3 regions of the Mesorhizobium sp. WSM4310 genome follow, and region 3 is predicted to be linked to each of the others. Evidence: predicted binding sites of a transcription regulator. Region 3 holds the regulator's gene; each other region holds the start of a gene.
What was found. The regulator PhoB, encoded in region 3, activates phosphate uptake and scavenging genes when phosphate is short. The targets are predictions, from matches to a motif close to TGTCATNNANCTGTCAT.

Region 1 (6,551 bases), on a different contig from region 3:
CAGGCCGACTGCGTCGTCACCGATTGCTGGGTGTCGATGGGTCAGGAGCATCGCGCCCGCGGCCACAACGTCTTCTCGCCCTACCAGGTCAATGCCAAGCTGATGGCGCATGCCAAGCCGGACGCGCTGTTCATGCACTGCCTGCCGGCGCATCGCGGCGAGGAAGTCACCGACGAGGTCATCGACGGACCCCATTCGGTGGTCTTCGACGAAGCCGAGAACCGGCTCCACGCTCAGAAGGCGGTGCTTGCCTGGTGTCTTGGGGCATGAAGTATCTTGGGGCTTGAAGTGGCTTGGGGTTTGAAAGGTCCGGGCGCTTGATCTGCGGAGGCGCGATGCCTATCTGCGCCGCATCACGCAAATCAAGCGCGTTTGGACGCATGCACCCCAGGGGGCGGCATGGCCGCGCCCTGGAGCTTTGTCATGTTGGAAACGCATCAAGTGACTGAACATCACCCCAAACTCGGCGAGTTCGGCTATGCCGGCGACGACCATGTCGTGCCGTTCGAGGTCGGCCCGCTCGACGTACGCGGCCGTACCGTGCAACTCGGGCCGATGCTCGACGCCATTCTCAGCCGCCACGATTATCCCGAGCCGGTCGCGCGCCTTCTGGCGGAAGCCTGTGTGCTGACGGTGCTGCTCGGCACCTCGCTCAAATTCGAGGGCAAGTTCATCCTGCAGACCCGCACCGATGGGCCGGTCGACATGCTGGTGGCGGATTTCACCACGCCGTCGGCGCTGCGTGCCTATGCGCGCTTCGATGCCGATCGCCTCGAGGCACTGGTCGCCGCAGGCGAAACGTCCCAGCAGACACTGCTCGGCGGCGGCGTGCTGGCACTGACCATCGACCAGGGCGCCCATACGCAGCGCTATCAGGGTATCGTCCAGCTCGACGGCGAAACGCTGGAAGACGCGGCGCGCACCTATTTCCGCCAGTCGGAGCAGATCCCGACGGATATCAGGCTGTCCGTGGCCAAGCTGTTGACGCCCGGCGTCGGCGGCGCGCGCGAACAATGGCGCGCCGGCGGTATCCTGGCGCAGTTCCTGCCGCAGGCGTCCGATCGCATGCGCGTTCCGGACCTGCACGGCGGCGATGGCGATCCGCGCGAGGAGATCCATGATCCCACCGACAATTCCTGGCAGGAATTGCTGGCGCTGCTCGGCACCATCGAGCCGACTGAGCTGATCGATCCGACGATCGGTACCGAACGGCTGCTCTATCGCCTGTTCCACGAGCATGGCGTGCGGGTTTTCGGCGGCGTTCCCGTCGCCGACCAGTGCTCATGCTCGCGCGACAAGATCCGCGGCATCCTCGAGGGCTTCTCCGCGCAGGAGATCAAGGACAGCACCGAGGAGGGCGGCATCCACGTCGCCTGCGAATTCTGCTCGACACAGTACGACTTCGATCCGGCGGAATTTGCCGCGCAATAAAGCCAGTCCTTCTCCTCGTAAAACGGGGAGAAGGACGCTAATTCACCGTACGCCTGGTCCCCGGCAGATCCAGCGAAAATGCCGGGATGGCGATGTCGAAAGTCTCGCCGCGCTTGTTGCGCATCGTGTAGTGCCCGACCATGATGCCTGATGGCGTCGAGAGCGGGCAGCCGGACGTGTATTGATAGCTGTCGCCGGGATTGAGTTCGGGCTGGTCGCCGACGACGCCCGGGCCACGCACTTCCTCGACCCGGCCGGCACCGTCGGTGATGTGCCAATAACGCGACAGAAGCTGCACGAATTCGTCCGACTGGTTGTCGATCGTTATCTGATAACCCCAGACATAGCGGTTCTCGGAAGGATCGGAGCGGTCCTCGAGGTAGAACGGCCTGACCTGCACTTCGATGTTGCGCGTGACGGCGCGGTACATAAGCGGCTCCAAAACGATCCGATACCTTTCGGCGCTCCCGGCGAGCAGATCAACGAGCGCGTCTTGTCGCGCCTCGTCTTGAAACGCAGGTGCCGGCAAAGAATGTCATTTAAGTGACACATGACAATGATGGGGTGCGCCGACCAATGCCGGGCGACTCGGGCGCTCTGTCGAACTGTCGAAAACGGCCGCCACACCGGCTGGTTTTTCTGGAGTGACCGGATCTCGATGGAACTCACTCTCATAACCGCCTCGCTGTCGTCCGCTCTCATTGCCTCAAACCTCGCCAGCATTCTGCTCGCCGCCTCACAGCTGAGACGGCGCACCACGATCGCACCGCCGGCCGGCAAATCGCCGCCGGTATCGATCGTCATACCCTCGCGCGGCGTCGAGCCGTTCACGCAGGAGACGCTGGAGCGCGCTTTCTCGCTCGACTGGCCGCGCTACGAGCTGATCTTCTGCGTTGCCCATGGCGACGATCCGGTGGTCAGGTTGATCCGCGCCGCCCTTGGCCGCTTTCCAAAAGTGCCGGCCCGGCTGTTGATCGGTGACGACCGCGTCAGCGCCAATCCCAAGCTCAACAATTGCGTCAAGGGTTGGGAAGCCGCGCGGCACAACTGGGTCGTCCTCGCCGACTCCAACGTGCTGATGCCGAGAGACTACATCCAGCATCTGATGGCGGCGTGGCAGCCGGATACCGGCCTTGTCTGCTCGACACCGATCGGCTCGCGGCTGGAGGGCTTCTGGGCCGAGGTCGAATGCGCCTTCCTCAACACGCTGCAGGCCCGCTGGCAATATGCCGGCGAGGCGCTCGGCCTTGGCTTCGCCCAGGGCAAGAGCATGTTGTGGAACAAGCCGATGCTGGATGCCAATGGCGGCATCCGCGCGCTGGCCGCCGAAATCGCCGAGGACGCCGCCGCGACCAAGCTGGTCAATGGGCTTGGCCTATGCGTCAATCTCGTCGCGGCACCCTTCGAGCAGCCGCTTGGCAGGCGCACGCTTGGCACGATCTGGTCACGCCAGGCCCGCTGGGCGCGCCTGCGCCGCGTAACCTTCCCGCGGTTCTTCGCGCCGGAAATCCTGACGGGCGCGGTGGTGCCGCTGGCGCTTGCGCTGGTTGCGGCGGCAAGCGCCGGCTTCAGCCTGCCGCTGACGGCCATCGCCGTGCTGGCGGCCTTTTATCTACCGGAATGCGCCCTGGCCTGGTCCGAGGGCTGGCACCTGTCGCCGCGCACGGTCGCGGCGATGATTGCGCGGGACTTGATGCTTCCAACCATGTGGGCGCGCGGCTGGCTCGGCGGCGCCGTCGACTGGCGCGGCAATGCGATAATCATCGGCACCAAGGCCGCCGAACTGGAAGATGCGTCGTCGCGCGCCTGATCGCGGCGCGGACGACGCTGCCTCGACGGCTCCCTATTCGGCGGCCTTCAGCGCCTGGGCGATGTCTTCCAGAAGGTCGTCGGTATCCTCCAGGCCGACCGACAGCCTGAGCGTTCCTGGCCCGATGCCGAGTTCGGCGCGCGCCTCTTCGCTCAAATTCTTGTGCGTGGTCGTCGCCGGATGGGTGATCAGGCTCTTGGCGTCGCCGAGATTGTTCGAGATCAGCACGATGTCGAGCGCGTTCTGCAGGGCGAAAGCCGCCTGCTTGCCGCCCTTGACGTCGAGGCAGATCAGCGTCGAGCCGCCCGACATCTGCTTCTTGACGATCTCGGCCTGCGGATGGTCGGCGCGGCCGGGATAGATGACGCGGGCAATCTGCGGCTGCTCGGCGAGGAAATCCGCGATCTTGCCGGCGCTCTCCGTCTGCTGGCGCACACGCAGCGGCAGTGTCTCCAGGCCCTTCAGCAGTGTCCAGGCGTTGAAGGGCGACAGGCTGGGGCCGGTGTGGCGGAAATAGTCATGCAAATTCTCGTCGATCCACTTCTTGTCCGACAGGATCACGCCGCCGAGACAGCGGCCCTGGCCATCGATGTGCTTGGTGGCCGAATAGACGACGATATGCGCGCCGAGCTGCAACGGCTTCTGCTGGAGAGGCGTGGCAAAGACATTGTCGACGACAAGCCGCGCGCCGATCGAATTGGCGAGCGCAGCCACAGCGGCGATGTCGACCACTTCCAATGTCGGATTGGTCGGGCTTTCCAGGAAGAACAGCTTGGTGTTGGGCCTGACCGCCTTTTCCCAGTTGGCGATATCGGTGCCGTCGACCAGCGTCGCCTCGATGCCGTAGCGCGGTGCCAGCGTCTCGACCACCCAACGGCAGGAGCCGAACAGCGCGCGCGCCGCCACGATGTGGTCACCGGCCTTGACGCTGCAAAGAAGGGCCGCCGTCACCGCCGCCATGCCCGATGCCGTGGCGCGCGCATCCTCGGCGCCTTCGAGCGCACACATGCGCTTTTCAAACATGTCGACGGTCGGATTGGCGTAGCGCGAATAGATGAAGCCCGGCTCCTCGCCCTTGAAGCGGGCTTCGGCGGCTTGCGCCGTTTGATAGACATAGCCCTGGGTTAGGTACATCGCCTCGGAGGTCTCGCCGAAGCCGGAACGCAGGGTTCCGCCATGCACGAGGGCTGTTTGAGGCTTCCAGTTGCGCTTCTTGCTGCTCATTGCTTTTGTTCCAGACACAAAAAAACCGGTCGCGAAAGTCGCAACCGGTCCATACGGCCTCGCGGCCAACGGTCCTTTAGCGACTTGTTTAACGTGGCTGCAAGCCGACCGGCCAAATCACCACGGGATAACGACCCTTTAGACCCGTACCACGCTTGCGTCAATTGCCGGCTTCATTAAGAGGTTTGTACCAAGCAGGTTCCGCAAAACTGTTTCACGGTTTTGCGGGGAGAACCTGCGGCAGGAAAATCGTCTGGCCTAGGAGCGGAGCCTTGCGGCAGACAGGCATTCTTCCCGATCAGGATATCTCGGCGCTGTTCCAGTCCGGCGCGCTGAAGTCGCCGCGCGCGCTCGATGCCGACCAGATCCAGCCGGCCAGCCTCGATCTCAGGCTCGGCGACAAGGCCTGGCGGGTGCGGGCGTCCTTCCTGCCGGGTCCGGATCATCGGGTTGCCGACAAACTCGATCGGCTGAAGCTGCATGAGTTCAGCCTCGCCGATGGCGCCGTGCTGGAAACGGGCTGTGTTTACATCGTGCCGCTGCTGGAAAGCCTTGCGCTGCCCCCAACCGTGTCCGCCTCGGCCAATCCGAAGAGTTCGACCGGGCGGCTCGACATTTTCACCCGCGTCATGACCGACCGTGGCCACGAGTTCGACAAGATCGCCGCCGGCTACAACGGTCCGCTTTACCTGGAAGTCAGCCCGCGCACCTTCCCGATCGTCGTGCGCACCGGCTCGCGCCTGTCGCAGATCCGCTTCCGCACCGGCAACGCGCTGCTCTCGGAAGCCGAATTGCATGAATTGCACCGCGCGCAGATGCTGGTCGCCACCGAGCCGCCGAATATTTCGGGCGGCGGCATCGCGCTGTCGATCGATCTCAAGGGCGACGGTGACGGGCTGGTCGGCTATCGCGGCAAGCATCACACCGGCCTTGTCGATGTCGACAAGCGCGCCGCGCAGGACGTCGTCGATTTCTGGGAACCCATCCACAAGAGCGGTGCCGGCGAACTGGTGCTCGATCCGGACGAATTCTACATTCTCGTCAGCCAGGAGGCGGTGCATGTGCCGCCGCTCTATGCTGCCGAGATGACGCCCTTCGACCCGCTGGTCGGCGAATTTCGCGTCCATTATGCCGGCTTCTTCGATCCGGGCTTCGGCCATTCGGCGGCCGGTGGCACCGGCAGCCGGGCGGTGCTTGAAGTGCGCAGCCACGAAGTGCCGTTCATCCTCGACCATGGCCAGATCGTCGGCCGGCTGGTCTACGAGCACATGCTGAAGCGGCCGCAGGCGCTCTACGGCACCGATCTCGGCTCCAACTACCAGGCACAGGGCCTGAAGCTCTCCAAGCATTTCCGCGCCGCGCGCTGAACCCCGATTGCCGCCAGGCAAGATACTTGCCTGCCGGCACATCATGCGTGGCTGGCCTGTCGGTCGCCGGTATGGCGGCGCTCAAGGCGAACAAGAAAATGCAGATCTCGAAATGGATCCTGTCGGCGGCAGGCGCCGCCCGGCGCTGTAAGCCACGGAGGAAGAACAGGCGAGGGATAGGGCCAAGCCCGCTAAGATGAAACCAAGCCCCATCCCGTTCATTTTCTCTCCCAGGATATTGGCGCTATCTCAAAGCGCCTTCACCGCCACCTTCACTGGTTTTTCGATCTCGAGCGGGTTGCGCAGCGGCAGGCCGAAATCCCCGGCCTCAATCTCGAACACATCGCCGGCCTCGGTCTTGACGCCGTCGGCGAAGGACAGTGTCGCGGTGCCGAACATATGCACATGCACGTCGCCCGGCTGGCGGAACGCCGAATATTTGAAGTGATGGTGTTCCAGATTGGCGATGGTGTGCGACATGTTCGCTTCGCCCGACAGGAACGGCTTTTCCCATAGCGTCTTGCCGTCGCGCACGATGCGCGAGGTGCCGCGGATGTCGGAAGGCAGGTCGCCGATCAGGATCTCCGGTCCGAACGAGGCGTTGCGCAGCTTGGAGTGGGCGAGGAAGAGATAGTTCACCCGCTCGGTCACGTGGTCGGAAAACTCGTTCGACAGCGTGAAGCCGACGCGGAAGGCGGCGCCGTCATCGCCGATGACAT
Region 2 (6,551 bases), on a different contig from region 3:
GAGCGCGCCAGCCCTTCATAGACGACGAGGCGAATCGAATTCGACCCGATGTCGATGATGGATAGCGGTCGGCGGTCCTGCAGCCGGCCCTGGGAATCAGACAGCATCAGGCGGACGCTGCAGCGTTCTTCTTGCGGCGCTTGAACTGCGCAATGCGCTTGGGCGCATGCGACTTCAGCGCGTCACCCCGTCCCGACAGGCTCGGATTGGTCATGAAATATTCCTGCGCGTTGAACGGTTCCTCGCCCTCTTCCAGCACCACGCGCCGGGAGGTTCCATCAGCCAATACGTCGAAACTTTGCTGATTGTCCATGATGTTGCCCAGCATGATCTGGCCCAAAACCTGTTCATGCACAGTTGGATTGATGATCGGCACCATGGTCTCGACGCGACGGTCGAGATTGCGCGGCATCAGGTCGGCGGAGGAGATGTAGACGATCGCCTCGTCCGAGGGCAGGCCATAGCCATTGCCAAAACAATAGATACGGCTGTGTTCGAGGAAGCGGCCGACGATCGACTTGACCCTGATGTTTTCCGACAGGCCCGGCACCTGCGGCCGCAGGCAGCATATGCCGCGCACGACGAGGTCGATCTCGACCCCGGCGCGGCTGGCATCATAGAGCGCGTCGATGATGATCGGGTCGACCAGCGCGTTCATCTTCATCCAGATGCGCGCCGGCTTTCCCTCCAGCGCATGCGCGACTTCGTCGGAAATGTGCTGCAGGATGCGGTTGCGCAGCGTGAATGGCGAGATAGCCAGCCGCATTTCGGCGGTCGGCTCGGCATAGCCGGTGATGAAATTGAACAGCTGGGCGACGTCGCGGGCGATCGTCGGATCGGTGGTGAAGAAGGACAGGTCGGTGTAGATGCGCGCGGTGACCGGATGGTAGTTGCCGGTGCCCAGATGCACGTAGTTGCGCAGCTTGCCATCCTCGCGCCGCACCACCAGCGACATTTTCGCGTGGGTCTTCAACTCGAGGAACCCGAACACGACCTGCACGCCGGCGCGCTCGAGGTCGCGCGCCCAGCGGATGTTGGCCTCCTCGTCGAAACGCGCCTTAAGCTCGACCAACGCGGTCACCGACTTGCCGGCTTCGGCCGCGTCGACCAGCGCGCGCACGATCGGGCTATCGTTGGAGGTTCGGTAAAGCGTCTGCTTGATCGCCACCACTTCCGGATCGGCCATCGCCTGGCGCAGGAACTGCACAACGACGTCGAAGGATTCGTAGGGGTGGTGGACGATGATGTCCTTCTCGCGGATAGCGGCAAAGCAGTCGCCGCCATGCTCGCGGATACGCTCAGGAAAGCGCGGATTGTAGGGGGTGAACTTCAGGTCGTCGCGGGGGACGGAGACGATCTCGGAGATCTGGCTGAGCGCCAGCGGACCGGTCAGCACGCTGATGCGGCTGGACGAGACGCCGAGCTCACCGGCCACGAAATCGCGCAGTTCAGCAGGCATCAGCCTGTCGAACTCGATGCGGATCACCGAGCCGCGGCGGCGGCGCTTCAGCGCCGTCTCGAACAGGCGCACCAGATCTTCCGATTCCTCCTCGACCTCGATATCGCTGTCGCGGATGATGCGGAATGTGCCGGAACCCTTGACCTCATAACCCGGAAACAGCTTGCCGATATAGAGACCGACCGCCTCCTCAAGCGGGATGAAGCGGACATGGTGCTTGCGATCGGGAAGCCGGATGAAGCGCTTCAGCGCCACCGGCAGACGCAGGAGCGCGCTCATCTCCTCGCCATTCTTGCGGTGGCGCAGCTGCAGCGCCATCGAGAAGCCGAGATTGGGAATGAACGGGAACGGATGCGCCGGGTCGATCGACAGCGGGGTAAGCACCGGAAACACCTGGTCCTGGAAATGCTCTTCCAGCCAGACCTTCTCGTCCTTGGTCAGGGCATCGCGCGTGATGCTCTCAATGCCTTCCTTGTTGAGCAGCACGGTAAGCGCCGAAAGGCTCTTCTGCTGGTCTTCCTGCAGCCGCTCGACCTCGCGCAGCAGCTGTTCGAGCTGCTGTTCGGGGGTGCGGCCGTCAGGGCTTTTCAGCGTAATGCCTTCGCGCACCTGGCCGGCGAGGCCGGCGACACGCACCATGAAGAATTCATCGAGATTGGCGGCGGAGATCGACAGGAAGCGGACGCGTTCCAGCAGCGGATGGTGGGTGTTCAGCGATTCCTCGAGAACGCGGCGATTGAATTGCAGCCAGGAAAACTCACGGTTGACGAAGCGATCCGGGTTGCCGCCCTCTGAATTGGCCACCTCGACATTGACGAATTCGCTCTGCACCGGCTTCAGTTCGTTCATTGTCCCTGCCCACAACCGTTCCCTTGGAGCGCCGCCAGACGACGATGAACGCTCAAACATGCCTTCGTGAAGCGTGATCAGTCGCGGAATCGCTTGGCATCCGCGGTCACACGCTTAACCGGCTCAACTTATCCTCTGACAGGGTTTTGCGACAGTTTCATTTCATCGATCTTGCAAAGAGACCTGTTATGATCCAGATGCATGCGAGACTGCGTTAAGGAGACGACGATGGCAGGCGGTTCCATTCCCCATTTCCAGAACGATGCCGGCCATCCGGCGATCGACATCGGGGTCAAGGAATTCATGTGCACGGGCGCCAATCCGCCTTTCGACCACCCGCATGTGTTTCTCGACATGGGCGACGACAATGAAAAAGTCTGCCCCTATTGCTCGACGCTTTACCGCTATTCGCCGAAGCTGAAGGCAACGGAAACGCTGCCGGCAGGCTGCCTTTACATCGACCAGGCCGCTTGATTCTTTCCCGACGGACCTGATGGACGACCAGCGCTCCCGGCAAATCGTCATCGCCGGAGCGGGCGTCGCAGGGCTGACTGCCGCACTTGCTTTTGCCAAACGCGGCTATCGCGTGCAGGTGTTCGAGCAAGCACCGCGCCTGGAAGCCGTAGGCGCCGGCCTCCAACTTTCTCCCAACGCCACACGCATCCTGCGTGACCTCAGCGTGCTCGACCGGCTGCTGCCGGCGACGGTGCGGCCAGAGGCCGTGGTGCTGAGGGATGCCAGGACGTTACGCCAATTGGCGCGCGTGCCGTTGGGACAATCAGGTGAAAGCCGCTGGGGCGCTCCCTATCTCGTCGCCCATCGCGCCGACCTGCAGACTGCGCTGATGGCGTGTGTGGCAGAGATGCCTGATGTCCATCTCACGCTCGGGGCGCGCGTCGAAAAAATTGCGACTGGCGGCCATGGTGTCACGGCGACCGTCGAGATCGGCGGCAAGACGGCAGAGGAACGGGGCTCCTTGCTGGTCGGCGCCGATGGCGTCTGGTCGTCGGTGCGCGCGCTTGTCGATGCAAAAAGGATGGCATCGCCAAGAAGCCGTTTTTCGGGAGAGCTGGCCTGGCGCACCACCGTTGCGGCCGACAGCAGCGCCGGACAAGCCTTTGCCTCGATCGGCGCGGCCGATTGCGTCACGACTTTCCTGCATCCGGGTTTCCATATGGTCGCCTATCCCGTCAGCAAGGGCGACGCCTTCAATCTCGTCGCCTTCACCAAAGGCGAGCGCATCGCCGAGGGCTGGTCCGGCCGTGCCGATCCCGGCATCCTATCTGCCGCCATTCGCGGCACCGCGCCAGGACTCGTCAAGCTGGTGGAAATGGCCGGCCCATGGTTGACCTGGCCGCTGCACACCGTGGAGCAGAAGCAGCCCTGGACAATGCCAACCGGCATTGCGCTGATCGGCGATGCCGCGCATGCGATGACACCGTTCGCCGCGCAGGGCGCGGCAATGGCAATCGAGGATGCCGCGACGCTTGCCACGCTGGTCGCCGACTTTCGCGCCGATCCGCGCCAAAGCCTCACCATCTGGGAAAATCTCCGGCGACCGCGCGTGGAGAAGGTCCTTAAGCGTGGCGCGCTCAACCGGCTTGCCTGGCACGCCCGAGGCCCGGTGGCGCTGGCCCGCAACCTCGTGCTGGCGACGCGGCCTGCGGAGAAGCTCGCTGCCGACCTCGACTGGCTTTATGGTTGGGAGGAACCGAAGGTCGTCAGGCGGTAGGTGTCGAGGCAATAGAACCGGATAGCTTTGGCGCCAGCGCCAGATCTTGGAACCATCGCGGAGTCTCAATTGTACAGCCGCATCGACCATCCCAGCGACACCGGCAGCGGGTTCCACCAGCCGGTGCGCAGGCCGGCGGTACGCAACGCTGCGGCGGTCCAGGTGTTGCAGCCGACCACCGCATTGAAATGGCCGTTCGCCTCATAGAAGCGGTCGAAGCTGGAGTAGGCCGCATTCTCGATAACGATCGGGCCGCCAGGCCCCTGCTGAAAACTGGCTTCGATGAAATCGAGCAGCGCCGCGAACTGATCATCACCAATGTCGAAGCCGGCAACATCGGGATGCGGTTCGACGATAGCGCCAGCGACATCCACATGCATGACCGAGGCGTCGAGGGTCAGCGCCTTCATCACCGGAACGGCCTTGAGCTCGGACCAGGTCGGTGTTTCCAGATAGAAGGCGCGGCCGCCCCAACCGAAGACGATGTAGCGCACTTCCGGCGCATCGGACGGCAGCCCGGCGTCTGCCAGGAAGTGGAAGCGCTTGCGTACGGCGGCGTCCGCCGGAATGGCGATATCGGTATGGATCGGGTTCTTCAGCACCAGTATATGCCGCGTGCCCTCGCCCGCCGACGCCGCCGGCCAGAGCGGGCGCGGCACCAGCGTGCCGAGGGTCGCCGCAAGCACGATCGCGGCCAGCACCATGAAGAGGAAACGCAGGACTTTTCTCATCGATGACGCCCCGCCGCCAACCGCATCAGCGGATCCGCAAGCAAAGAGCCCGGCCGCATTGCGGCCGGGGGATGTGCGGCGGGGCTCTTGCGCTCGGTGTGGAACCGCTCAGTGCAGGATCTGACTGAGGAACAGTTTCGTGCGCTCGTGGCGCGGGTGGTCGAAGAACTCGGCCGGCGTGTTCTGCTCGACGATCTGGCCCTGATCCATGAAGATCACGCGGTTGGCGACTTTCCGCGCAAAGCCCATCTCGTGGGTGACGCACAGCATGGTCATGCCTTCCTCGGCCAGACCAACCATCGTCTCCAGCACTTCCTTGATCATTTCCGGGTCGAGCGCCGAGGTCGGCTCATCGAACAGCATGATGCGCGGGTTCATGCACAGCGAACGTGCGATGGCCACGCGCTGCTGCTGGCCGCCGGAAAGCTGGCCAGGATATTTGTTGGCCTGTTCCGGGATCTTGACCCGCTTGAGGAAGTGCATGGCGATTTCCTCGGCCTGCTTCTTCGGTGTCTTGCGCACCCAGATCGGCGCCAGCGTGCAGTTCTCCAGGATGGTCAAGTGGGGGAACAGGTTGAAGTGCTGGAACACCATGCCGACCTCGCGGCGCACCTCGTCGATCTTCTTCAGATCGTTGGTCAGTTCCTTGCCGTCGACGATGATCTTGCCCTTCTGATGCTCTTCCAGCCGGTTGATGCAGCGGATCATCGTCGATTTGCCGGAACCCGACGGGCCGCAGATGACGATGCGCTCGCCGCGCATCACTTTCAGATTGATGTCCTTCAGCACATGGAACTCGCCGTACCATTTGTGCATGGCGATGATGTCGATGGCGACATCGGTGGTCGAGATGTGCATCTTGGCGGCGTTGACCTTGATCTCTTCGGCGCTGACGGCGTTTTCGGTGGCCATGACAGGGTCCCCTTATTCTTTTGTTAGCGTTTGTGGCCGGTGTCGAGCCGGCGTTCGGTGTACATTGAATAGCGCGACATGCCGAAACAGAACAGCCAGAAGACGAAGGCGGCGAACACTAGGCCGGACCTGGCCGTTTGCGGCGTCGCCCAGTTGGCGTCCGAGAAGTTCTGCTTGACGACGCCAAGCAGGTCGAACATCGAGATGATGAGGACCAGGCTGGTGTCCTTGAACATGCCGATGAAGGTGTTGACGATGCCGGGAATGACCAGCTTCAGCGCCTGCGGCAGTACGATCAGCCCCATCTTCTGCCAATAGCCGAGCCCGAGTGAATCGGCGCCTTCATATTGGCCTTTGGGGATCGCCTGCAGGCCGCCACGCACGACTTCGGCCATATAGGCGGCGGCAAACAGCGACACGCCGATCAGCGCCCGCAGGAACTTGTCGAAAGTGACGCCCGCGGGCAGGAACAGCGGCAGCATGACACTGACGAAGAACAGGACGGTGATCAGCGGGATGCCACGCACCGTTTCGATGAAGATCACGCACAGCGTCTTGATGATCGGCATTTTCGAACGCCGGCCGAGCGCCAGCACTGTGCCCAGCGGCAACGACACGGCAATGCCGACGAAGGACAGGCTGAGTGTGACCAGCAGGCCGCCCCAGCGCGAGGTCTCGACATGCGGCAGGCCGAACACGCCGCCAATCAGCAGGAAGAACGAGACGATCGGCAGCACCAGGAAGAGCAGGATGGCATTCAGCCCCTTGCGCGGCACACGCGGGATCAGCATCGGCACCAGCAGAACCACGAACAGGATGGCAACCAGGATCGGCCGCCAGCGCTCCTCGATCGGATAGGTACCGAACA
Region 3 (6,551 bases):
TGACCGTGTCGCCGGCAGCGTTCGAGGGAGGCCGGAAGAACCGCGGCGACCGGGAGGATGTGAAAAAACATGTCGGTCGGAATCCGCCACGACGATCTGCGCCGGCGCAACCGCGCGATGGTGATCGCGGCCGTGCGCCAGGCTGGCCGGCCCTCACGCACCGAGATCGCCGCGACCACCGGCCTCAGCCATTCGACCATATCGGCGATTTCCTCAGACCTGATCGGCGAAGGCATCCTGGCCGAGGGCAAGCCGAGCGAGGCCGGCGCGCTGAAACGCGGCAGGCCGCAGGTCGGCCTCGGCCTCACTCCGGAGGCCGCGGCTGTGATGACCGTGGTGCTGTCGCTGAATTTCCTGTCGGTCGCAGTCATCGACTATGCCGGCCAGGTGATATCGGAAGAACAGCGCCGGCTGGACACGCTGACCATGTCGCGCGAGGCGCTGATCGGCGAATGCGTGGCCATCGTAAGGCGGCGCCTCGAGGATCCCGACATTGACGTGCGCAGCGTCGCCCGCATCGCGTTGGCGATCCAGGGCATCACCGATACCGAGGCCCGGGCGATGCTGTGGTCGCCGATCACGCCGCAGACCGACATCGCCTTCGCCGACATACTCGAAGCCGAGTTCGGCATCCCCGCCACCATGGAAAACGACTGCAACATGATGGCGGTGGCGCTGCGCAGGCGCGATCCCGAGCGCTACCGCGACGACTTCATCGCCATCCTGCTTTCGCACGGCATCGGCATGGGGCTGGTGCTGAAGGGCGAGCTGTTCACCGGCACCCATTCCTCGGGCGGCGAGTTCGGCCACATGATCCATCGGCCCGGCGGCGCGCTCTGCCGCTGCGGGCGGCGCGGCTGTGTCGAGGCCTATGCCGGCAATTACGCCATCTGGCGCAATGCCAGGCAGCTCGGCGAGGACACCGAGCCGGTGGCCGATGTCAGCGACGCGCAGATGCGGGCGCTGGCCGCGACGGCACGGGAACGGGACGGGCCCGAGCGCGAAGCCTATCGCAAGGCCGGCGAGGCACTGGGTTACGGCCTCGGCAGCCTGTTCGCGCTGATCGATCCGGCGCCCGTTGCCATGGTCGGCGTCAGCGCCGCCGCCTTCGATCTGATCGAGCCGGCATTGCGCGAGGCGATCGCCCAGACCGCCGGTGGTCAGCACTCGGAATCGATCTCCTTCGACACCGAACCGAACGAACTGCCGCTGATCCGCGAAGGTTGCGCCATGCGCGCGCTGACCTTCGTCGACCAGGAGATTTTCGCGCCGGGCGTGCAGGCAAGAACGGGTGCCGGAAAGAACGTTGCCTGACGGTCAGGGCGAAACTCGATCATTCTGAACGACCGCGTTCGGCCCGTTGCGACATCAATTGGCAATGTGTCTGCCTGTATGATCTGCTGATGTCCCGTTCGTTGGTGATCAACTTCAACATAGATCAGGCCGAGTTTTACGGCCTCGTCCATCGTGTTCGCAACTTCGGCGAGGACGTCTACCGCTTCCTGCGAACCAACGGCTGGGGCGAAATTATTATCGGCGAGGTCGACGCGGCCACTACGCAGCTGATCATTCGAGACATCAAACATTCAAAGCTCCAGCGCGTTGCTGTATGGGTCGAAGAGGAGATGAGGCGGCAACATCTGTTGGGAGAAGTCGAAGTCCGCTGATCACCCTCTTCACGGCATTGGCGACTACCTGCTGATTGGAGTTTCGATCTTGGAGCCTCATCCCGATTTTATCGGGATGAGGCAAGCTCTAGTCTTCCCGGATCGCGTAGCCCGCCCCACGAATGGTACGGATGACATCCGGCATGCGACCATTGTTGACCGCCTTGCGCAACCGGCCGACATGCACGTCCACGGTACGCTCGTCGATGTAGATCGTCTCGCCCCAGACATTGTCGAGCAGCTGGCTGCGCGAGAACACGCGGCCAGGATGGCGCATCATGAATTCGAGCAGGCGGAATTCGGTCGGCCCGAGCCGGATCTCGCTCTTCTTGCGGTAGACCCGGTGCGATTCACGGTCGAGCACGATATCGCCGACCTTGAGCACGCTGGACAGCACTTCCGGCTTGGCGCGGCGCAGCAGCGCCTTGATGCGGGCCATGAATTCCGGCGTCGAGAACGGCTTGACCAGATAGTCGTCGGCGCCGGTGGAAAGCCCGCGTACACGGTCGCTTTCCTCGCCCCGCGCGGTCAGCATGATGATCGGCAGCCGCTCGGTCTCGGGCCGCATCCGCAATCGCCGGCAGAGTTCGATGCCGGATACCGCCGGCACCATCCAGTCGAGCACGAGCAGGTCGGGCACGTTCTCCTGCAGGCGGATTTCGGCTTCGTCGCCGCGTGTCACCACCTCGACCTGGTAACCCTCCGATTCCAGATTGTAGCGGAGGAGCACGCCGAGCGGCTCCTCGTCCTCCACCACCATGATGCGTGGTGCGATCATCGGTTGGTTACCCCTGCGCTCAGGCCGCCGGCGCCGACATCGCCGTCTCGTCCTGTTTTGGACGGTTGGCGGGCAGCTGCGTACCGGTCAGGACATAGTACGCATTCTCGGCGATGTTGGTCACGTGGTCGCCGATGCGTTCGAGATTCTTGGCGCAGAACAACAGATGCGTGCAAGCCGTGATGTTGCGCGGATCCTCCATCATATAGGTCAGCAGTTCGCGGAAGACGGAGGTGTATTTGACGTCGATGCGCTCATCGTCGGCGCGCAGCTTCGCCAGTGCCGCGGCATCGCGCGCCGCATACTCCTCGATCACGCCCTGCACCTGGATCAGCACCAGCTGCGCCATGGCGTCGATGGAATGCGAGAGGTCGCGCGGCGTGGCGCTGAGGCCGACAGTGCCGACGCGCTTGGCGATGTTCTTGGCAAGGTCGCCAATGCGTTCGAGATCGCCGGCCATGCGGATCGAGCCGACGACATGGCGCAGATCATCGGCCATCGGCTGGCGCTTGGCGATCAGCGTGATGGCGCGGTCGTCGAGTTCGCGCTGGCGCGCATCCATGATGGCGTCGTCGGAGACGACGCGCTGGGCGAGCGCATTGTCGGAGTTCAGCAGCGCCTTGGTGGCGCCGCCGACCATCGAGCCGGCGAGATCGCCCATGTCGCTGATCAGCCTGCTGATCTGTCCGAGATCCTCGTCGAAGGCTGCGACTGTGTGTTCGGCCATGATCCTGGTCCTCGTATGCGTGCGATCAGCCGAAGCGGCCGGTTATGTAGTCTTGCGTGCGCTTCTCGCGGGGCGACGTGAAGATCTTCTCGGTGCGGTCGAATTCGACCAGTTCGCCCAGATACATGAAGGCGGTCTGCTTCGAGACGCGCGCCGCCTGCTGCATGTTGTGGGTGACGATGACGATCGTGTAGTCGGCCTGCAGCTCGTCGATCAGCTCCTCGATCTTGGCGGTCGACAGCGGGTCGAGCGCCGAGGCAGGCTCGTCGAGCAGGATGACTTCTGGCTTCACCGCCACGGTGCGGGCGATGCACAGCCGCTGCTGCTGGCCGCCCGACAGGCTGAGGCCGCTAGCATTGAGCTTGTCCTTGACCTCGGTCCACAGTGCCGCGCGCTTGAGCGCCTGCTCGACGCGGCCGTCCATCTCGGCCTTGCTGATCTTCTCGTAGAGCCTGACGCCGAAAGCGATGTTCTCGTAGATCGACATCGGGAACGGCGTCGGCTTCTGGAACACCATGCCGATCTTGGTGCGCAGCAGGTTGAGGTCCTGCGAGCGGTCGAGAACGTTCTGGCCGTCGAGCAGCACCTGGCCCTCGGCGGTCTGCTTGGGATAAAGCTCGTAGATGCGGTTGAAGACGCGCAGCAGCGTCGACTTTCCGCAACCCGACGGGCCGATGAAGGCGGTGACGCTGCGCTCGGGCAGCGACAGCGTGATGTCCTTCAGCGCCTTCGACTGGCCGTAGTAGAAATTGAGGTTCTTGACCTCGATCTTGGCCTTGGTCGCCGCCTCTGCGGCGATCGTCATGTCTGGAGACAACATCTGGCTCATTTGTCCTCTCTGCGTCCGGTCAGGCTGCGCGCAAAGATGCTGAGCGCGAGAACCGTCAATGTGATTATGAGTGCACCGGTCCAGGCCAGCTGCTGCCATTCCTCATAGGGGCTGAGAGCGAACTGGAAGATGGTGACAGGCAGGCTGGCCATCGGCGCGTTGAGATTGCTCGACCAGAACTGGTTGTTCAGCGCCGTGAAAAGAAGCGGTGCGGTTTCGCCGGAGATGCGGGCGATGGCCAGCAATATGCCGGTGACGATGCCCGAAAGCGCGGCACGATAGGCAACCGAGCGGATGACCACCCAGCGCGGCGCGCCGATCGCGGTGCCGGCTTCGCGCAAGGCGTTGGGCACCAGGTTGAGCATGTCCTCGGTGGTGCGCACGACGACGGGGATGACCAGGATGGCGAGTGCCACGGCACCGGCGATCGCCGAGAAATGCCCCATCGGCCGCACCATCAGCTCATAGACGAACAGGCCGATGATGATCGACGGCGCCGACAGAAGGATGTCGTTGATGAAGCGCACTACCGTGGTGAGCTTCGAGAAGCGGCCATATTCGGCCATATAGGTGCCGGCCAGCACGCCGATCGGCGTGCCGACGATGATGCCGATGATGGTCATCACGATGCTGCCGTAGATGGCATTGAGCAGGCCGCCGGCGTCGCCGGGCGGCGGCGTCATTTCCGTGAAGACCGAGAGGGAGACGCCGGCCAGGCCCTTGTAGAGCAAGGCGCCAAGGATCAACGCCAGCCAGGCAAGGCCGATGCAGGCGGCGATGACGCACAGCGCCATCATCACGCCATTCTTGCGCTTGCGGCTCTGGTGAAGCGATGCGGCTGTCGACATCGGTCAGGCTCCCGTGCGGGCGTCGATGCGCATCAGCATGTAGCGGGCGATGGCAAGGATCAGGAAGGTGATAACGAACAGGATGAGGCCGAGCGCGACCAGCGAGGAAGTGTAGAGGTCGCCGACCGCTTCGGTGAATTCGTTGGCGATGGTCGCCGAGATGGTCGTTGCCGGCGCAAACAGCGACGTCGAGATGCGGTGCGCGTTGCCGATGACGAAGGTCACCGCCATCGTTTCACCGAGGGCGCGGCCGAGGGCGAGCATGACGCCGCCCATGATGCCGATGCGGGTGTAGGGAATGACGACCCGGCGCGTGACCTCCCAGGTCGTGCAGCCGATGCCATAGGCCGATTCCTTCAGCACCGACGGCACCGTATCGAAGACGTCCTTGGTGATCGAGGTGATGAAAGGCAGAATCATGATGGCCAGGATCATCGCCGAGGTCAGCAGGCCGATGCCGTAAGGAGGGCCTGCGAACAGGCTGTTGAGGCCCGGAATGCCGTGGAACACGCTGATGATGAAGGGCTGCACCGTCGTCTGCAGAAACGGCGCCAGCACGAACAGGCCCCAGATGCCGTAGATGATCGAAGGGATGCCCGCCAGCAGTTCAACCGCCATGCCGATCGGACGCCGCAGCGGGCGTGGGCAAAGCTCGGTGAGGAAGATGGCAATGCCGATGCCGAGCGGCACGGCGATCAGGATGGCGATGGCCGAGGTGATGATGGTGCCGTAGATCGGCGCCAGGGCGCCGAACTTCTCCGTCACCGGGTTCCAGCTTTCGCTGGTCAGGAAGGAAAAGCCGAAGGTCGACAGGGCTTGCCAGGAACCGGCAAACAGCGAGATCGCAACGCCGCCGAGCAGGACCAGCACCAATATCGCGGCGGCGCGGGTTGTCGCGTGGAAGATTGCGTCGGTCAGTGCGAACCGTCGAACGGTGGCATCGCGCGAACTTCTAACGGCTGGCAAGGCTTCCTGGACAGCGCTCATGTCAAGCTCGGCTCTTTCGGTTGAAGGAAAAGGAGCGCCGCGGGCGCGGCGCTCCTTTGGAGGATGTTACTCGCCAACGTAGACGGGCTTGCCGCCGGCCTGGATGTCGGCCTTCCACGAAGCCTTGACCAGGTCGACGACGCTGTCGGGGATCGAGACGTAGTCGAGCGCCTTGGCGGTTTCCTTGCCGTCCTTGTAGGCCCATGCAAAGAACTTCAGGGCTTCGCCGGTGGCAGCGGCATCATCCGGAGCCTTGTGGATCAGGACCCAGGTCGAGGCAGCGATCGGCCAGGTGGTGTCGCCGGGCTCGTTGGTGATGATGACGTTGAAGTTCTTGGCGCCCTTGAAGTCGGCATTCGAAGCGGCAGCGCCGAAGGATTCGAGCGACGGCTCGACGACCTTGCCGGCTGCGTTCAGCATCTTGGAGTAGGACAGGTTGTTCTGCTTGGCATAGGCGTATTCGACGTAGCCGATGCCGCCGTCCGTCTGCTTGACGGTGTTGGCAACGCCTTCGCTGCCCTTGGCGCCGACGCCCGTCGGCCATTCGACGGCGGAGTCCGAACCGACCTTGTCCTTCCAGTCGGGCGAGAGCTTCACCAGATAGTTGGTGAAGTTGAAGGTGGTGCCCGAGCCGTCCGAACGATGCACGACGGCGATCGCGGTCGACGGCAGGGTGAGACCGGGGTTCAGCGCCTTGATCGCGGCATCGTCCCAG

Region 1: FJV80_RS30175 (ceramide glucosyltransferase) is a predicted target of PhoB. The motif match lies at 1,965-1,981, and genes of this name have one in related genera.
Region 2: FJV80_RS24225 (RNA degradosome polyphosphate kinase) is a predicted target of PhoB. The motif match lies at 2,457-2,473, and genes of this name have one in related genera.

Annotation. Positions count from the first base shown of each region.
Region 1 is NZ_VFTA01000044.1:7,071-13,621, forward strand. Features, by position in the region: gene argF (ornithine carbamoyltransferase) at 1-270, shown strand, start outside; gene FJV80_RS30165 (Hsp33 family molecular chaperone) at 400-1,431, shown strand; gene apaG (Co2+/Mg2+ efflux protein ApaG) at 1,469-1,861, opposite strand; gene FJV80_RS30175 (ceramide glucosyltransferase) at 2,090-3,241, shown strand; gene FJV80_RS30180 (O-succinylhomoserine sulfhydrylase) at 3,275-4,465, opposite strand; SAM riboswitch at 4,522-4,599, opposite strand; gene FJV80_RS30185 (2'-deoxycytidine 5'-triphosphate deaminase) at 4,738-5,832, shown strand; gene araD1 (AraD1 family protein) at 6,082-6,551, opposite strand, start outside.
Region 2 is NZ_VFTA01000026.1:2,014-8,564, forward strand. Features, by position in the region: gene ppx (exopolyphosphatase) at 1-107, opposite strand, end outside; gene FJV80_RS24225 (RNA degradosome polyphosphate kinase) at 107-2,308, opposite strand; gene FJV80_RS24230 (zinc-finger domain-containing protein) at 2,537-2,782, shown strand; gene FJV80_RS24235 (FAD-dependent monooxygenase) at 2,802-4,040, shown strand; gene FJV80_RS24240 (TIGR02117 family protein) at 4,106-4,771, opposite strand; gene FJV80_RS24245 (amino acid ABC transporter ATP-binding protein) at 4,880-5,683, opposite strand; gene FJV80_RS24250 (amino acid ABC transporter permease) at 5,707-6,551, opposite strand, start outside.
Region 3 is NZ_VFTA01000047.1:1,315-7,865, forward strand. Features, by position in the region: gene FJV80_RS30870 (ROK family protein) at 70-1,314, shown strand; gene FJV80_RS30875 (hypothetical protein) at 1,404-1,667, shown strand; gene phoB (phosphate regulon transcriptional regulator PhoB) at 1,756-2,445, opposite strand; gene phoU (phosphate signaling complex protein PhoU) at 2,465-3,172, opposite strand; gene pstB (phosphate ABC transporter ATP-binding protein PstB) at 3,198-4,001, opposite strand; gene pstA (phosphate ABC transporter permease PstA) at 3,998-4,849, opposite strand; gene pstC (phosphate ABC transporter permease subunit PstC) at 4,853-5,836, opposite strand; gene pstS (phosphate ABC transporter substrate-binding protein PstS) at 5,903-6,551, opposite strand, start outside.